Massilia litorea: one gene and its partner. The protein of the gene in region 2 interacts with the protein of the main gene of each other region in a pairwise test. Links are inferred from orthologs where the notes say so. Each region holds a gene or a part of one and is shown on either strand. Other genes may lie near its edges.

Region 1 (9,353 bases), 1.9 Mb from region 2 along the record:
ATCATGGGCGCGCAAGCGCCACAGGTGCTCGACCGCGCCTGCGACCTCGGCCTGGCCTTCCAGCTGACGAACATCGCGCGCGACATCGTCGACGACGCGCGGCTCGGGCGCTGCTACCTGCCGACGCAGTGGCTGCGCGAAGCCGGGATTCCGCCGGAAGAGCTGGCCCTGCCGCGGCATCGCATGGCGCTGGCGAAGATTGCGGCGCGCCTGGTCGACCATGCCGAGCCGTATTACGATTGCGCGCTCGGCGGCGTGTCGGCGCTGCCGCTGCGCTCGGCCTGGGCGATCGCCACGGCACGCAGGGTGTATCGCCAGATCGGGATCGAGGTCAAGGCACGCGGACCGCGCGCCTGGGACGAACGGGTCGGCACCTCGCGCGCGACGAAACTGAAACTGCTGGCCATGGGCGGCGTGGACGCCTTGTTGTCGCGCCTGCGCCCGGTCAGGCCGCGTCCTGATGGCCTGTGGCGGCGTCCCGCGGACGCCTCGGTGCCCCGCCATGCAGTGCCTGCAACTGGCGTTTGAGCTTCGCGACCGGGGGCGCGTACAGGAAGCCGAACGAGACCGCGCCTTCCCTGCCCTCGACCGCATGGTGCATGCGGTGCGCCTGGTAGAGCCGCTTGGCGTAGCCGCTGCGCGGGGTGTACTGGAAAGGCCAGCGCCGGTGCACCAGGCCGTCGTGGGCGACGAAATAGAGGAAGCCGTAGGCCGTCATGCCGGCGCCGATCCATTGCAGCGGCCAGATGCCCTCGGTGCCGAACCAGATCAGGGCGATGGCCACGCCGGCGAAGACGACGGCGTATAAATCGTTCTTCTCGAACCAGCCGGTCCGAGCTTCATGGTGCGAGCGGTGCCAGCCCCAGCCGAAGCCGTGCATGATGTACTTGTGCGCGACGATGGAAAACACTTCCATGAAGACGACGGTGGCCACGACGATGAGCGTATTGAGCAGCATGAATGCAGGGACCAGGAGAGAAAAGGCGATGATCCCAGCCTACCATAAGGGGCTTGCGCGCACGGCTACCAAACCGCCTCTCGCCGCAACGAAACCAGAACAAGGAAAACACCGATGAATCAGTTGTCCCGCTTTGTAGCCTGCGCCGCCTTGATGTGCGCACTGAACGCCTCGGCCGCCACGGTCGAGGTACGCGTGTCGGGCGTGACCGCCAAGGGAAACGTGAAGGTCGCCGTCTGCGACAGGGAGCGCTTCCTGAAGCAGTGCGCCTGGAGCGCCTCGGCGCCGGCGCAGCCTGGCGAAACGACGGTCGTGGTCAAGGGCGTGCCCGCCGGCACCTGGGCCGTGCTGGCTTACCAGGACGAAAACGGCAACAATGAACTCGACCGCAACTTCGTCGGCATGCCGAAGGAGCCCTACGGTTTCAGCCGCGATGCGCGCGGCAAGTTCGGTCCGCCGAGCTTTGAAGATGCGGCCATCGAGGTCGGAGAAACGCAGGCGACGGCGACCGTGCGCCTGCGCTGAGCTGCCCGGCTGCCTCAGGCAGTGACGGAAGCGTCCTGGCGCGCCGCCGGCACCCCGCCGTCGAGCACCCGCATCAGGAAATGCGCCTTGCGCGGCGCGCGGTGCCGCTCGTGGATCTCGCGCGTCAGGACTTCGACCCGGCGCGGCTGCACGCTCAGCTGCCGCACGTCGATGTGCTCGCCTGCCGCATCGTTGCCGGCAAATTGCGCCGCCAGGTGCTGCGCAATGGTCCCGGTCAGCGTGACCGGCACCCCGTGCAGCGTCGTGCTGAGTTCGAAAGCCCGCGATGCGGGCAGGACAAATAAGGTCCCGACATATTCAGTACCGTGCTCTTCCATGTCAATCTCCTGTGACACGCATTCGCTGCGCCGGCGCAGTATCGGCTCGCCGGTTGCACGTCCATCATAGCGCGGCTGCGCCAGGGCACAACAGGAAAATACTCTCCTGCGCGACTGCACCACAGTGCGCAGGAACGGCGCCGTTCAGGCCGATTTTGGCGCCGACATGCGCGCCAGTGCCGCAAGGTCGAGCTCACCGTCGCCGCGCGCCACCGCCTGCTGCAGCGTCTCGCGCAGCACCGCGCCGAAGCGCAGCCGCAGGCCCTGTTCAGCAGCCGCATCGTTGGCCAGGCCGACATCCTTCAGGCCGAGCGAGAGCTTGAATCCGGCCGGGCTGTAGCGCTCCTGCGCGATCATCGCGCCATAGCCTTTATAGACGGGCGAACCGGCGAACAACGTGTTGCTCAGGAGGTCGAGGAAGCCGGCCGCCTCGATGCCGTGCGCGCCGACGAGCGCCGCCGATTCGCCCATCGCCTCGATCGCGCAGGCCAGGGTCAGGTTGGCGCCGAGTTTGACCGCATTCGCCTGTTCGGGCGCCGTGCCGAAACGCCAGGTCTTCTGCCCCATCAGGTCGAACAGCGGCTGCACGCGCGCGATCGCCTCGTCCGGACCGGCCGCCACGATATTGAGCTTGCCGGCGGCCGCCACGTCGACCCGGCCGAGCACAGGCGCCCCGATATAGCCGACGCCGCGCGCGGCATGCAGCGCTGCCATCTCGCGCGCGAAGGCCACCGACACCGTCGCCATGTTCACGTGAATGCTGCCCGGCGCCAGCGCGTCCAGGGCGCCGTCGTCCAGCAGCACGGCGCGGGTCGATGCGTCGTCCGCCAGCATCGTGAACAGCACGTCCACGGCCGCCGCCTCGGCCGGGCTGGCGGCTACCTGCGCACCCTGGGCGGCCAGTTCCTGCACAGGTCCAGCGCCGCGGTTCCATACGCGCAGCGGCTGCCCCGAGCGCAACAGGTTGGCTGCCATCCCGCGTCCCATTGCGCCGAGTCCGATAAATCCGATATTCATGCCTGCTCCTTGTCGAGTGTGCCGCCCTGTGGCTGATCCGGTCATTGAAACAGCAATCCGGAAAATGCGGCGCGAAAAAAAACCGGGACCTCGCGGTCCCGGCTTCGGTCTGGCTCACAGCCGTTCGGCAGCTCAGCGCTTGCGTGCCGGCGGCAGGTCGGTGCAGACGCCCTTGTAGACTTCGGCGGCCATGCCGATCGACTCGCCCAGCGTCGGGTGCGGGTGGATGGTCTTGCCGATGTCGACGCCGTCGGCGCCCATCTCGATCGCCAGCGCGATTTCGCCGATCATGTCGCCGGCATTCGTGCCGACGATGGTGCCGCCGATGATGCGACCGGTCTCGGTGTCGAACAGCAGCTTGGTGAAGCCTTCGTCGCGGCCGTTGGCGACCGCGCGGCCGCTCGCGTTCCACGGGAAGTGGCCCTTCTCGACCTTGATGCCCTTCTGCTTGGCTTCGTCTTCCGTGAGGCCGGCCCATGCCACTTCCGGATCGGTGTAGGCGACCGACGGAATGACTTTCGCATCGAAGTATGCCTTCTCGCCGTGCGCCGCTTCCGCCGCGACGTGCGCTTCGTGCACCGCCTTGTGCGCCAGCATCGGCTGGCCCACCAGGTCGCCAATGGCGAAGATATGCGGCACGTTGGTGCGCATCTGGCCGTCCACGCCGATGAAGCCGCGGTCGGTCACCGCCACGCCGGCCTTCTCGGCGGCGATTTTTTTACCGTTCGGGCTGCGGCCGACGGCCACCAGCACCAGGTCGTACAGCTGCGGTTCCGGCGCGGTGGCGCCGGCTTCCGCCGCTTCGAAGCTGACCTTGATGCCTTCAGGGAGGGCCTCCACGCCGACGGTCTTCGTCTTGAGCATGATGTTGTCGAAGCGGTGCGCGTTGTACTTCTGCCAGACTTTCACCGCCTCGCGGTCCGCGCCCTGCATCAGGCCATCCATCATCTCGACGACGTCGATGCGTGCACCGAGGGTCGAGTAGACGGTTGCCATTTCCAGGCCGATGATGCCGCCGCCGATGACCAGCATCTTCTTCGGTACCTGGCGCAGTTCCAGCGCGCCGGTCGAGTCGACGATGCGCGGGTCTTCCGGCACGAAAGGCAGTTTTACCACGCTCGATCCGGCGGCGATGATCGCTTTCGCGAACTTCACCACCTTCTTCGCGCCGTCGGCAGCGGTGACTTCGATGTGGTTCGGGCTCAGGAACTGGCCCACGCCCTGCACCACATTCACCTTGCGCGCCTTGGCCATGAAGGAGAGGCCGCCGGTCATCTTCTTGATGACGCCGTCCTTGTAGCCGCGCAGCTTGTCGATGTCGACGCTTGGTGCGGCAAAGCTCACGCCCAGGTCGGCCATGTGCGCGGTCTCGTCCATGATGTGCGCCACGTGCAGCAGTGCCTTGGACGGAATGCAGCCCACGTTCAGGCAGACGCCGCCCAAGGTCGCGTACTTCTCGACCAGCACCGTGTTCATGCCGAGGTCGGCGGAACGGAAAGCGGCCGAATAGCCGCCGGGACCGGCGCCCAGCACCATCATTTCGCATTCGATGTCGACCTGGCCGCTGTAGCTGGCGGCGCCCGGAACGGGCGCGCTCGCGGGAGCGGCGGCGTCAGCCTTGTGCGCTGGCGCATACGAATCGGTCGGTGCGGCAGCGGCGGTCGGCGCAGCTGCAGGCGCAGCGGCCGGAGCAGCAGGTGCAGCAGCCCCGGCCCCCTCTTCGAGCATCAGCAGCAGCGAACCTTCGTTCACCTTGTCGCCCACCTTGACCGACAGTTCCTTGACCACGCCGGCGTGGGTCGACGGGATTTCCATCGAGGCCTTGTCGGATTCCACGGTGACCAGCGACTGGTCGACCTTGATCGTGTCGCCGGGCTTGACCATCAGTTCGATGATTTCGACGTCCTTGAAATCGCCGATGTTCGGGACTTTTACTTCAACAGTGCTCATTCTCGGCGCTCCTTACAGAAGGGTCTTGCGCAGGTCGGCCAGCACTTCGGCCAGGTAGGCGGCGAAGCGCGCGGCGCCGGCGCCATCGATCACGCGGTGGTCGTAGGACAGCGACAGCGGCAGCATCAGGCGCGGCTGGAAAGTGGAACCATCCCAGACCGGCTTCATGGCCGACTTCGACAGGCCGAGGATCGCCAGTTCAGGCGCATTGATGATCGGCGTGAAGGCGGTGCCGCCAATGCCGCCGAGCGACGAAATGGTGAAGGTCGCGCCCTGCATGTTCGCAGGCGACAGCTTGCCGTCGCGTGCCTGTGCCGAAAGCTCGCCCATTTCGGTGGCGATCTGCGACACGGTCTTCTTGTCGGCATCCTTCACGACCGGAACCACCAGGCCGTTCGGGGTGTCGGCCGCGAAGCCGATGTTGTAGTACTGCTTGAGGATCAGGCTGGCGCCGTCTCCGCTCAGCGAGGCATTAAATTGCGGGAATTTCTTCAGCGCGGCGACCGAGGCCTTGATCACGAATGCCAGCATGGTCAGTTTCACCGCCGACTTCTGCTTCGCCAATGCCGCGTTCGAATCGACGCGGAACTGTTCCAGGTCCGTCACGTCCGCTTCGTCGAAGGTCGTCACGTGCGGGATCATGACCCAGTTGCGGTGCAGGTTCGGGCCGGAGATCTTCTTGATGCGCGACAGCGGCAGCAGTTCGGTCGGGCCGAACTTCGAGAAGTCGAGCGACGGCCATGGCAGCAGGTCGAGACCGACGCCGGTGCCGCCCTTCGCTGGCGCAGCGGCAGCGGCCGGAGCGGCCATCACGCCCTTGACGAAGTTCTGCACGTCCTGCTGGGTGATGCGGTTCTTCGGACCTGTGCCCGGCACGCGTGCCAGGTCGACGCCCAGTTCGCGGGCGAACTTGCGGATCGACGGCGAGGCGTGGGCTTTCGAGCCGGTGACGCCCTGGCTTGGCGCGGCTGCGGCCGGAGCCGGAGCCGGCGCGGCGGCTGCCGGTGCGGATGGCGCAGCGGCGGCGGGGGCCGGCGCGGCGGCAGCCGGTGCGGAAGACGACGCAGCTGCGGACGCACCGCCGGCCGCTTCGAGCACCAGCACGAGCGAACCCTCGGCGACCTTGTCGCCCACCTTGACCTTCACTTCCTTGACGGTGCCGGCGTGGCTGGACGGGATTTCCATGCTCGCCTTGTCCGATTCGACGGTGATCAGGGACTGGTCGACCTTGATCTGGTCGCCCGGCTTGACCATCAGTTCGATGACTTCGACTTCCTTGAAGTCGCCGATGTCCGGCACGGTGACTTCGACGAGTGCGCCGGCGCCGGCCGGTGCGGCGGCGGCCGGGGCAACGGCAGGCGCAGCTTCAGCAGCGGCCGGTGCCGCGGCAGCAGGCGCCGGTGCGGCCGCTGGTGCGGCGGCAGCGCCGCCAGCTTCTTCGAGCATCAGTACGAGCGAGCCCTCGGCGACCTTGTCGCCGACCTTGACCTTGATTTCCTTGACCACGCCCGCATGGCTGGACGGGATTTCCATGCTGGCCTTGTCCGATTCGACGGTCACGAGCGACTGGTCGACCTTGATCGTGTCGCCGACTTTGACCATCAGTTCGATGACTTCGACTTCCTTGAAGTCGCCGATGTCCGGGACTTTGACTTCCACAATGCTCATAGTGTTAGCTCCGTTATTTTTTGTATGGGTGCGAATGTATGGCCGTTGCTCCCCCCCGCGGGGTGGAGCAACGGCGAACTACCACTCATTTACATTACTGGGTCACAGGATTCGGCTTGTTCGCATCGATGCCGTACTTGGCGATCGCCTGGGCCACGACCGACATCTCGATCTTGCCTTCATCGGCCAGCGAGCGCAGGGCGGCAACGGTCACGTAGTAACGGTTCACTTCGAAGAACTCGCGCAGCTTCACGCGGCTGTCCGAGCGTCCGAAGCCGTCGGTGCCCAGCACTTTATAGGTGCGGTCCTTCGGCATGTAGGCGCGGATCTGCTCGGCGAACAGGCGCATGTAGTCGGTCGTCGCGACGATCGGGCCGGTCGAGTTCTGCATCAGCTGCGTCACGTACGGTACGCGCTGTTCGGCTTCCGGGTTGACCATGTTCCAGCGCTCGCAGTCCTGGCCATCGCGCGCCAGCAGCGTCAGCGACGGGGCGGACCAGACGTCGGCGGCGACGCCCCAGTCGTTCTTCAGCAGTTCGGCGGCAAAAATCGACTCGCGCAGGATGGTGCCGCAGCCGATCAGCTGGACGCGGTTCTGCAGGCTGGCGTCGCCTTCCTGGAGCAGGTACATGCCTTTCAGGATGCCCTCTTCCGTGCCAGGTTTGAGGCCCGGCTGCTCGTAGTTCTCGTTCATGATGGTGATGTAATAGAACACGTCTTCCTGTTCCGTCACCATGCGGCGCAGGCCGTCATGAATGATCACCGCCACTTCGTGCCCGAAGGTCGGGTCGTACGGCAGGCAGTTCGGCACCGTCGCGGCGATGATGTGGCTATGGCCGTCTTCGTGCTGCAGGCCTTCGCCGTTGAGCGTCGTGCGGCCGGCAGTGCCGCCCATCAGGAAGCCGCGGGCGCGGATGTCGCCCGCCAGCCAGACCAGGTCGCCCACGCGCTGCATGCCGAACATCGAGTAGAAGGTGTAGAACGGCACCATCTGGCGGTTGTTCGACGAGTAGGACGTTGCAGCCGCGATCCACGAGCTCATGCCGCCTGCTTCGTTGATACCCTCTTGCAGGATCTGGCCGGCCTTGTCTTCGCGGTAGTACATGACCTGGTCTTTATCGACCGGCTCGTACAACTGGCCCTGCTGGTTGAAGATGCCGATCTGGCGGAACAGGCCTTCCATGCCGAAGGTACGCGATTCGTCGACCAGGATCGGCACGATGCGCTGGCCCAGGCTCTGGTCCTTCAGCAGGCTCGTGATCACGCGGACATAGGACTGCGTGGTCGAGATTTCGCGGCCCGGCGCGGTTGCGTCCAGCACCGACTTGAACGACTCCAGCGGCGGCACGATCAGGGTTTCGTCGGCCTTCTGGCGGCGCTGCGGCAGGTAGCCGCCGAGGGCCGCGCGGCGCTCGTGCAGGTATTTCATTTCAGGCGCGTCGTCGGACGGCTTGAAGAACGGGATCTCGGCCAGCTTGTCGTCCGGGATCGGGATGGCGAAACGGTCGCGCATTTCGCGGATCGCCTCATCATCGAGCTTCTTGGTCTGGTGCGCGGTGTTGCGCGCCTCGCCCGACTTGCCCATGCCGAAGCCCTTGACGGTCTTGACCAGCAGGACGGTCGGCGTGCCCTTGTTTTCTTGCGCGTTCTTGAAGGCGGCGTAGATCTTGTGCGGATCGTGGCCGCCGCGGGTCAGGCGCCAGATGTCGTCGTCGCTCATGTTGGCGACCATCTTCAGCAGCTCGGGGTGCTTGCCGAAGAAGTGCTTGCGCACGTAGGCGCCGTCTTTCGCCTTGTAGTTCTGGTATTCGCCGTCGACGGTTTCCATCATCACGCGCTGCAGGATGCCGTCCTTGTCCTTCGACAGCAGGGCGTCCCAGCCCGGGCCCCAGACGACCTTGACGACGTTCCAGCCGGCGCCGCGGAAGTCCGCTTCCAGTTCCTGGATGATCTTGCCGTTGCCGCGCACCGGACCGTCCAGGCGCTGCAGGTTGCAGTTGACGACCATGACCAGGTTGTCGAGGCGTTCGCGTGCGGCCATGCCGATCGCGCCCATCGATTCCGGCTCGTCCATCTCGCCGTCGCCGCAGAAGACCCAGACTTTACGGGCTTCGGTGTCGGCAATGCCGCGGGCGTGCAGGTATTTCAGGAAGCGCGCCTGGTAGATCGCCATCAGCGGGCCCAGGCCCATCGAGACGGTCGGGAACTGCCAGAAGTCCGGCATCAGCTTCGGGTGCGGGTACGAAGACAGGCCCTTGCCGTCGACTTCGCGGCGGAAGTTCAGCATCTGCTCTTCGGTGATGCGGCCTTCGAGGTAGGCGCGCGCGTAGATGCCGGGCGAGCTGTGGCCCTGGATGTAGAGCAGGTCGCCGCCGTGGTTGTCGCTCGGGGCTTTCCAGAAGTGGTTGAAGCCGATGCCGAGCATGTTCGCCAGCGAGGCGAAGGACGAGATGTGGCCGCCGAGGTCGCCGTCGGCGCGGTTGGCTTTCACCACCATCGCCATCGCGTTCCAGCGCATCCACGAGCGCAGGCGCTCTTCGTATTCGAGGTTACCCGGGCAGTGCGCCTCCAGGTGGGCAGGAATGGTGTTGACGTAGGCGGTATTGCTGGAGAACGGGACGTGGGCGCCGCGGCGGCGCGCCAGGTCGACCAGGCGCTCCATCAGGTAGTGCGCGCGTTCGGTACCTTCGTTTTCGATGACCGCTTCGAGCGCGTCGAGCCATTCCTTGGTTTCGAGCGAATCCGGGTCATTGGCGGCCTGGGCCGTCAACTGATCGAGCTGAGCTGACATTGGTGCGTCTCCTTGGTTTTGGTGGCCCACGTCGATCTCCAGATCGCCCGCCGGCGTATTTGATGAACAATCAATATGAATCAAGCCACGAGATTCTACCAGTGGA
Region 2 (9,489 bases):
CGATGCCCTTTAAGGTCACCCCATGGTTGTTAAAAATGTGCATGTCGTACTTCAGGTTCTGGCCCAGCTTCGGCTTGTCCGGGTTTTCCAGCCAGCCGCGCATGCGTTCCAGCACCTCTTCGCGCGGCAGCTGTTCCGGCACGCCGGCATAGCGGTGCGCCACCGGGATATAGGCGCCCTTGCCCGCTTCGACGGACAAGGAGATGCCGACCATCTGCGCCGTCATCGGGTCGAGCGAAGTCGTTTCGGTATCGACCGAAGTCAGCTCGGCCGCATCGGCCAGCGCCAGCCATTTATCGAGCTGCTCCCAGGTCGTCACCAGTTCGTATTCGCCCTTGATGATCGGCATGCCGGGCAGCGTGTCCTGTGCGCCTTCCGGCGAATTGAGGACCGGGCCGCCGGTCGGCGTTTGCGACAGTTCGCGCAGCATGGTTTTAAAGCCGTAGCGATTGAAAAAGTCGCGCAGCGCATCGGTGTCTTCCGGGCGCGCCACTAAACTTTCCTCGATCGAGATCACGTGGCCCATCAGGTCGCAGTCGGTTTTTACCGTGATCAGCTGGCGTCCCTGCGGCAGCCATTCCAATGCCGAGCGCAGGTTTTCGCCGACGGCGCCGGTAATCGTGTGCGCGTTTTCGATCACGCCGTCGAGCGAGCCGTGCAAGGCAAGCCATTTCAGGGCCGTCTTCGGGCCGCACTTGTTCACGCCCGGCACGTTGTCGACGGTGTCGCCGATCAGGGTCAGGTAGTCGATGATGCGGTTCGGCGGCACGCCGAATTTCGTCAACACGCCGGCTTCGTCGAGCTTTTCGTTGCTCATCGTATTGATGAGCGTGACCTTGTCGTTGACCAGCTGTGCCAGGTCCTTGTCGCCGGTCGAGACGATGGTGTGCATGCCCTTCGCCGCGGCCTGCACGGCCAGGGTGCCGATCACGTCGTCCGCCTCCACTCCTTCCACCATCAGGATCGGCCAGCCCATGTGGCGCACGACTTCGTGGATCGGCTCGATCTGCTTGGAGAGGTCGGGCGGCATCGAGGCGCGGGTCGCCTTGTACTCTGGGTACATATCGTCGCGGAAGGTTTTACCTTTCGCATCGAAGACGCAGGCAATGTAGGCGGCCGGATAGTCGGCGCGCAGGCGGCGCAGCATGTTGACCATGCCGTGCATGGCGCCGGTCGGGTGGCCGTCCGGGCCGCGCAGGTCGGGCAAGGCGTGGAAGGCGCGGTACAAATAGCTGGAACCGTCGACGAGCAGCAGGGTATTTTGCATAGGTGTAGGGTGAAGCGGCGAAGAGCCAAAAGTGGGTCCGCAAGCGGGTGGTACATTATCGCAGAATCGGCATGAAGAAAGCACAACAGGAAGGCTGCGGCTGAGCTCTTATATGGGGTCGCCGGCACACATTTCACAGGGAAGGCACTGTGTTTGTTACAATGGTTCAAACGATATTAGGTGACCATCATGCCGCGCACACTTCCCCGCCTGACCCTGTCGATCGCCCTGCTGGCCTGCGCCGGCACAGTGTACGCACAAACGGCCCAGACCGGACAAACCTCGCCGGCCGCACCTGCTGCGACCAGCGGGCAGCCGCAGACCGAACGCATCGAACCGGGCAGCGACGAGCCGGCCACGAAGATCGAACCGCGCCGCGGCACCCGGATCAAGGAAAAGCGCAACAATGGCCAGGTGACCGAAGTCGAAGTCCAGGCGGGCAAAAGCCACTATACGCTGAAGCCGAACCAGCCCGCCGGCAACGCGGTGCCGGGCGATGCACAGAGCAGCGCCTTCCGCGCACCGCAATGGCAGGTGATGGAATTCGACCTGAACGGGAAGAAAAAGGCGGCCGATGCCGAGGCTGCTGCTGCCGCTGCGGGAACCACGGCGCCGGCGCCGCCAGGCAGCGTGACCGCCAGCTCGATCGGCGCTGCAGGCGCACCGAAGGTCAAGGTGCCGCCGGCAACTGTCCAGATGACGAAGCCGGCGGACATTCCGCCGCCACCGCCGCTGCCCGCTACCCGCTGATCCAGCTGCCAGGCAGGCGCTTGCGCCCGCGCGCCCAGATTCTTTCCACCTCAGACTTTCAAGCCCTCTCGCACCATGGCAGTTTTCACGGCGGTAACACTGGATGACCTCACCCAGTGGATGAAACAGTTTCCTCTCGGCCAGGCAGTGGCGCTCAAGGGCATTGCCTCCGGCATCGAAAACAGTAATTTCTTCCTGACGACCCAGCGCGGCGCCGAGCGTGCCGAGTATGTGCTGACGGTCTTCGAGAACCTCGACTTCGACCAGTTGCCCTTCTACCTGCAACTGATGCGCCACCTGGCCGAGCGCGGCATCCCGGTGCCGGCGCCGGTGCCGAATGCCGTCGGCGACCTCGTGGTGCCGCTGCACGGCAAGCCGGCCGCCATCGTCAGTAAACTCGAGGGCAGCTCGCAGATGGACCCGCAACCGGTGCACTGCGCGGAGGTCGGTACGATGCTGGCGCGCATGCACCTGGCAGCAAGCGACTTCCCGATGCAGCAGCCGAACCTGCGCGGCCTGGCGTGGTGGCAGGCCACCACGCCGCTCGTGCTGCCCTATCTGACGCCCGCGAACGCCTGCTTCCTGCACGATGAAGTCACGTTCCAGACAGAGTTCGCAGCCAGCCCCGTCTACGCGCAATTGCCGCGCGGCCCGGTCCACGCCGACCTGTTCCGTAATAACGTGATGTTCGTCGGCGAAAAGCTGACCGGCTGCTTCGACTTTTATTTTGCCGGCGTCGACACCTGGCTGTTCGACCTGGCCGTGACCGTCAACGACTGGTGCATCGACCTGGACAGCGGCGAGCTCGACGAGGCGCGCGTGAATGCGCTGCTGGCCAGCTACCGCGCCGTGCGCCCGTTCACCGATGCGGAAGACATTGCCTGGCAACCGATGCTGCGCGCCGCGGCGCTGCGCTTCTGGCTGTCGCGCCTGTACGACTTTTACGTGCCGCGCGAGGCCGAGATGCTGACGCCCCACGACCCCACCCATTTCGAGCGCATCCTGCGCGAGCGCATTGCGACGCCCGCACCGCGCCTGGCTAATTTCGAATGAACAACATGCCCGCAATTACCGGCTGGAACTGGCTGAAGCAAGGCACCGGCCTGTTCCGCAAACAACCCGCCGCGCTGACGACCCTGCTGTTCGCCAACATCCTGTTCAGCCTGCTGATCAGCGCCGTGCCGCTGCTGGGCAAGATGGTGGCCGTGGTCCTGATTCCCTCGTTCTCGATGGCTTTCATGAAGGCCTGCCTGATGATCGAGAACGGCGAGCGCGTCACGCCCCCGGTACTGCTGACCGGCTTCAGGAAGCCGGTCATCGGTCCGCTGTGCAAGATCGGCCTGATCTACCTCGGCGCCTCGCTGCTGCTGACCTTGCTCACCAAGGTCGCGATCGACCCGAGCTTCTGGCAGCAGGTGTCGCAGCCGGTGGACCCGGCCGCGCCGCCGCAGGTGCAAGCTTCGGACCTGCTGGCCATGTTCGGCATTTTCCTGCTGGACGTGGCGGTGCTGATCGCACTGGCCTTTGCCGCGCCGCTCACCTACTGGCAGCAAATGGGGCCGGGCAAGGCCACCTTTTACAGTTTCTTCGCCGTCCTGAAAAGCGCGCGCGTGTTCATCGTGCTGCTGATGGCCTGGTTCGCGATCTTCTTCGGCATCTGCTTCATCGTCGCGCTGGTGCTGGGCGGCACGAGCCTGGCGCGCGTGGCGATCATGTGGCTGATCTTCCTGTTCGTGCTGCTGCTGCAGTGCGCGATGTATGCGGGGTATCGGCAGATTTTCGGGAAGCCGGTGGAGATGCCGGCGACAGGGCGCGTCAACCTCGACAAGTGAAGCTGTTGTAGGGTGGGCGGATCTCCGCCCACGCGGTGATACGCGACGGCACGATAATCGAGCATGCAATCGGAGCAGTACGCGGGGGCGCGGTCATCAGGTACGAAGTCGGAGCCGTTGCGTATCACCGCGTGGGCATGAATGCCCACCCTACGCAAGGCCCCCTTAGCGGGCGATCCGCTCCAGTTTCGCCACCGACAGATCGAGCACTTTCATCCCGGCCGCGCCGAAGTTGATCTGCGCGCGCGCCGCACCGGCGCCACCCTCGATATTCACGATCACGCCTTCGCCGAACTTGGCATGCGCCACCGCTTCGCCGATGCGCCAGCCGGAGCCCCCGCCCGATTTCTGGGTGATCTGGGCGGCGATCTTGTTGTCGCTACCGGCGTTGCGGAAGGCGGCGTCGTCCCAGGCGGTCGCCGCCTTCTTGTTGGCGAACCAGTGGCTCTGCACGCGCGGCGAGAGCCATTTCAGGGCTTCTTCGGGCAGCTCGTCGAAGAAGCGCGATTTCATATTGAAACGGGTCTGGCCGTGCAGCATGCGCTGCTGGGTGAAGCTCATATATAAACGCTTGCGTGCGCGCGTGATCGCCACATACATCAGGCGCCGCTCTTCGTCCACGCCGTCCGCCTCGCGGGCGCTGGTTTCATGCGGGAACAGGCCCTCTTCCAGACCCGTGATGAACACGGCATCGAATTCCAGGCCCTTGGCCGAGTGCACCGTCATCAGCTGCATCGCGTCCTGCCCCGCCTGGGCCTGGGCATCCCCCGCTTCAAGGGAGGCGTGGGCGAGGAAGGCGGACAGCGGCGACATGACCTGCGGCAGCGGCGTGTCGGCATCCATGATCTCGATGCCGTCCTGGTACACGACCGCGTCGCCGGCCTGCGCCTGCGAGGGCGGACCCAGGTGGGCCGGCGCGAACTGGCCGAAGCCTTCTTCCTGCACGAACTGGGTCGCCGCGTTGACCATCTGCTCCAGGTTTTCGATACGGTCGGCGCCTTCTTTTTCGTTGGCGTAGTGGGTGAGCAGGTTGCTGCGCTCGAGCACGACACGCACCATTTCCGGCAGCGCCAGCTGCTGGGTCTCGAAGCGCGCGCCCTCGATCAGTTTCACGAAGCCGCCGAGCGAGGTGCCGGCCTTGCCCGTCATGTAGGGCACGGCCGCGTACAGCGAGATGCCATAGGTATCGGCCGCCATCTGCAGCTGCTCGATCGAGCGCACGCCGATGCCGCGGGTCGGGAAATTCACGACGCGCAGGAAAGCGGAATCGTTGTGCGGATTGTCCATCAGCTGCAGATAGGCGATCGCATGCTTGACCTCGGCGCGCTGGAAGTAGCGCAGGCCGCCGTAGACGGTATAGGGAATGCCGGCCGCAAACAGCGCGTGCTCGATGACCCGGCTTTGCGCGTTCGAGCGATACAGGATCGCGATTTCCTTGCGCTCCAGGCCTTCGCCCATCAGGCTTTTGGCTTCTTCGATGATCCACTGCGCTTCTTCGAGATCCGACGATGCTTCATAGATGCGCACCGGCTCGCCCTGCCCCGCATCGGTACGCAGGTTTTTCCCCAAACGCTTCGTGTTGTTGGCGATCAGGTAGTTGGCGCTGTCGAGGATGTGGCCATGCGAGCGGTAGTTCTGCTCCAGCTTGATCAGGTTCTTGACATGGAAATCGCGCTCGAAGGCCGACATGTTGCCGACGTTGGCGCCACGGAAGGCGTAGATGCTCTGGTCGTCGTCGCCGACGGCGAAGATGGCGCCGCCGACCTGCTCGCCATGCCCGGCCAGCAGTTTGAGCAGGTTGTACTGCAGGTCATTGGTATCCTGGAACTCGTCGACCAGCACGTGCTTGAAACGCATCTGGTAGTGCTGGCGCAGCGGCGCGTTGCGCGACAGCAGCTCGTAGGAGCGCAGCAGCAGCTCGGCGAAATCGACCACGCCTTCTTTCTGGCATTGCTGGTCGTAGAGTTCGTAGAGCTCGACCATCTTGCGTTCGATCGGATCGTAGGCCTCGACCTGGCCCGCGCGCAGTCCCTGGTCCTTCGCGTTGTTGATGAAGTACATCAGGTTTTTGGCCGGATATTTTTCATCGTCGACGTTTGCCGCTTTGAGTAACCGCTTGATCATCGACAGCTGGTCCTGCGAGTCGAGGATCTGGAACGATTGCGGCAGCGCGGCGTCGCGGTAGTGGGTGCGCAGCAGGCGGTTGCACAGGCCGTGGAAGGTGCCGATCCACATGCCGCGCGTGTTCACCGGCAGCATGGTCGACAGGCGGGTCAGCATCTCCTTCGCCGCCTTGTTGGTAAACGTTACCGCCATGATGCCGGCCGGGCTCACCTGTCCGGTCTGGAGCAGCCAGGCAATACGGGTCGTCAGGACGCGGGTCTTGCCCGAACCGGCGCCGGCAAGGATCAGCGCACTTTGCGAGGGCAGCGTAACGGCTGCCAATTGTTCGGGATTGAGGTTGTGAAGGAGATTCATGCGGCCATTATAGCGCCGGGATCTACTGTATGCCCATCCAGTCACGCGTAGAAACTGTTCAGTGTTGACAGAAAATTTCGACCGAGCTCGTATTCTGAAAGAATATTTCGCATTGAGCGCAGCGGGCTGGCCGCCGATGTCCCACCGCTCGTGCTGCATCTCATGCATGGATTCGTCAATTTCCCACGCACCATGCATGAGCAATTTCCAAGCGAAAATCGAAAAAGCCGCTCTATCTTTCAATATCTTCATTTAACTCAGCAGTAACGGCACGCATCCCTCCCGCGCGCCACCTGTTCAGAAATTCGCTTAACTTAACGACAAATACGCGATGCATCGCGTGGTCCAATATCCATTGTTGTCACCAAAGGAGAAACCTATGTTGAATCGAGTCGTGACGGTCGCCGCACTTGCAGTCGGCGGAATGATGTTGTCGAAACAAATGAAGAAGGGCCGCACCCAGAACGGCGATTCGTCGATCATCGAGGCGATCGAAGTGAACGTCCCGCTGCGCACGGCCTACAACCAGTTCACCCAGTTCGAGGACTTCCCGCAGTTCATGAAGAGCGTCAAGGAAATCCGCCAGCTCGACGACAAGCGCCTGCACTGGAAAGCGAATATTGCCGGCGAAGACAAGGAATGGGATGCGGAAATCACCGAGCAGATTCCCGACAAGCGCATCGCCTGGCGCAGCATCGGCGGCGTGCACAATGCCGGCGTAGTAACCTTCCATAAAATCTCGGACAACGTCACCCGCGTGACGCTGCAGATGGATTACCAGCCGGACGGTGCGCTGGAAGCCATCGGCGACGCCCTTGGGGCGGTGCGCATGGAAACGCGCTCGAACCTGCAAAACTACAAGGAAATGCTGGAGAAGCGCGGCTCCGAAACGGGCGCATGGCGCGGCAAGATCGACCAGCACTGATCAGTGCAGCGTTGAATAAAAACAGCCCGGAGGCCAGCGATGGCCTCCGGGCTGTCTTCGTTCGCAGGACGTCCCGACCGCGGCCGGGATGCAGCTTTTACCAGACCCGGCAACGCTTCAGCGCCGCCATCGGCTGCCCCGGCTTGCAGGCGAAGGCCTTCTCGAACTCCGGCATGTTGATCACGACACCGTTCACCCGGTACTTGCCCGGCGAATGGGGATCGGTCATGGCGGTGACGCGCAGGTTTTCAGGACGGTCGTTTTCGCAGGCCCATTGCGCATAGCCGACGAAGAAACGCTGCTCCGGCGTGAGGCCATCACGCGCAGGCTGCGCCTGCTGAGGCATGCTCGCCATCTGCGTCTTCCAGGCCATCCAGCCGAGGATCACACCGCCCAGATCGGCCACATCCTCGCCCAGGGTCAGCTTGCTGTTGATCTTGATGTCGTCCACCACCGTGTAGCCCGCGTACTGGTCGACGATGCACTGGGCGCGGTCGGTGAATTCCTTGGCGTCCTTTTTGGTCCACCAATCTTTCAGGTTGCCCCTGGCATCGAACTGGCGGCCCTCGTCGTCGAACGCATGGGTCAGTTCGTGGCCGATGGTGCCGCCCGTGTTGCCGTAGCCGGGGGCGTCGTCCATCTTCGGATCGAACAGCGGCGGCTGCAGCACGCCGGCCGGGAAGTTGATGTCGTTCATCTGCGGATTGAAATAGGCATTCACCGTCGGCGGCGTCATCAGCCACTCGCTGCGGTCGAGCGGCTTGCCGATCTTGGCCAGCTGGCGCCGGTTCTCGAACTGCGTGCCGCGGATGGCGTTGCCGGTGAAATCGTCGGGCCGGACCTCGAAGGCCGAATAATCGCGCCAGGTGTCCGGGTAGCCGATCTTGTTGACGATGGCGTCGAGCTTTTCGCGGGCGCGCTTCTTCGTGTCCGGGCTCATCCAGTCGAGCGACTCGATGTCTTTCGCCATGGCCTCTTCCACCTGGCGCGTCATATGCAGCGATTTCGCCTTCAGCTCGGGCGAGAATGCGCGGCTGACGAATTCCTGGCCCAGCGCTTCGCCCAGCTGCGCGTCGACCAGCTGCACGCAACGCTTCCAGCGCGGCGGCTGTTTCTCGACGCCGCGCAGGGTCTGGCTGAAGAAGGCGAAATGCGGCTGGTCGAACTGCGGCGCCAGCGCCGGAGAGAGGCTTTTCAGCACATGCCAGCGCAGATAGGTCTTGACCGCCACCAGGTCGTTCGCGCGCAGCTGTTTACTGAACGCCTTCATGAACTTCGGTTCGGTCACGTTGAAGGTCTTGATGCCCGGCTGGCCCGCGGCGGCCAGATAGCTTTTCCAATCAAAACCCGGCGTCATCGCCTGCAGGCCTTTCAGGTCCGTCTTGTGGAACAGCTTATACGGGTCGCGCTTGTCGACCCGGGTCAGCGAGGCCTGGGCCAGCGCGGTTTCGAGGCGCATCACGGTCGCGGCCGAACGTTTGGCGCTCGCTTCCGATTCGCCGATCAGGCCGAACATCGTGCGCACGTGGGCTTCGTACTTGGCGCGGATTTCCTTTGAGCGCGCGTCGGTTTTCAGGTAATAGTCGCGGTCCGGCAAACCCAGGCCGCCGCCGCTGGCAAAGGCGATCACGCGGGTCGAGTCGCCGAAGTCCTGGTTCGAGCTGAACCCGAAGAAGAAATCCTCGCTCGACAAGGCCAGTTGCAAGCCGGCCAGTACGCGCGGCAGTTCGCGGATCGAGGCCATGCTGTCGATCTGGGTGAGGAACGGCGCCAGCGGCTCGGCGCCGCGTTTGGCGATCGCGCCCTCGTCCATGCAGGCGCCGAAGTAGTCGCCGATCTTTTGCTGGGTCGCGTTGCGGCCCTCCTTCTGTTTCGCCAGGCCGTCGAGGATGCCCCACAGGTAGCGCTGGTTATCCTGCGCCAGCTTGCTGTAGACCGACCAGCGCGCCTGGTCGCTTGGGACCGGGTTGTTCTTCATCCAGCCGCCGCACGCGTACTGGTAAAAATCGACACAGGGATCGGCGCTCTTGTCCATCGCGCTGACGTCCAGGCCCGGCGTGTAGGGGAAGGTCGTGGCCGGACGATCCGGTTCGGTGGTCTGGGCAGCGGCGAAGGCGGCGCTGCAGGCAAGCGCGCCGGCGAGGGCAAGACGGGTCAGTTGGTGCATGGGTGGATGTCCGCGAAAGTGATCCTCCATGCTGACATATAAATATTGCTGAAGCAATAATGATCAGCTG

The links.
Region 1: the proteins of LPB04_RS01905 (region 2) and lpdA interact in binary tests that used the Escherichia coli proteins (3 or more experiments, as listed by UniProt). The link is inferred for Massilia litorea from one-to-one orthologs.

Annotation. Positions count from the first base shown.
Region 1 is NZ_CP062941.1:2,328,937-2,338,289, reverse strand. What follows is about bases 2,380-5,288. They hold lpdA (dihydrolipoyl dehydrogenase), read right to left. Parts: upstream 4,789-5,288; coding sequence 2,971-4,788; downstream 2,380-2,970. Other genes in these bases: aceF (dihydrolipoyllysine-residue acetyltransferase), read right to left, coding at 4,801-5,288; LPB04_RS10330 (NAD(P)-dependent oxidoreductase), read right to left, coding at 2,380-2,838. Also shown: 15-cis-phytoene synthase CrtB, read left to right, coding at 1-528; LPB04_RS10345 (sterol desaturase family protein), read right to left, coding at 446-958; LPB04_RS10340 (DUF2141 domain-containing protein), read left to right, coding at 1,073-1,483; LPB04_RS10335 (hypothetical protein), read right to left, coding at 1,498-1,821; more of LPB04_RS10330, read right to left, coding at 1,966-2,379; more of aceF, read right to left, coding at 5,289-6,456; aceE (pyruvate dehydrogenase (acetyl-transferring), homodimeric type), read right to left, coding at 6,551-9,247. UniProt on the Escherichia coli protein: Lipoamide dehydrogenase is a component of the glycine cleavage system as well as of the alpha-ketoacid dehydrogenase complexes.
Region 2 is NZ_CP062941.1:434,098-443,586, forward strand. What follows is about bases 3,672-6,716. They hold LPB04_RS01905 (UvrD-helicase domain-containing protein), read right to left. Parts: upstream 6,328-6,716; coding sequence 4,015-6,327; downstream 3,672-4,014. Other genes in these bases: LPB04_RS01900 (BPSS1780 family membrane protein), read left to right, coding at 3,672-3,849; LPB04_RS01910 (SRPBCC family protein), read left to right, coding at 6,707-6,716. Outside these bases: polA (DNA polymerase I), read right to left, coding at 1-1,267; LPB04_RS01890 (DUF2782 domain-containing protein), read left to right, coding at 1,457-2,017; LPB04_RS01895 (homoserine kinase), read left to right, coding at 2,093-3,070; more of LPB04_RS01900, read left to right, coding at 3,076-3,671; more of LPB04_RS01910, read left to right, coding at 6,717-7,252; LPB04_RS01915 (M13 family metallopeptidase), read right to left, coding at 7,350-9,419. UniProt on the Escherichia coli protein: A helicase with DNA-dependent ATPase activity. Unwinds DNA duplexes with 3'-5' polarity. Translocates on single-stranded DNA with 3'-5' polarity. Initiates unwinding more efficiently from a nicked substrate than double-stranded DNA.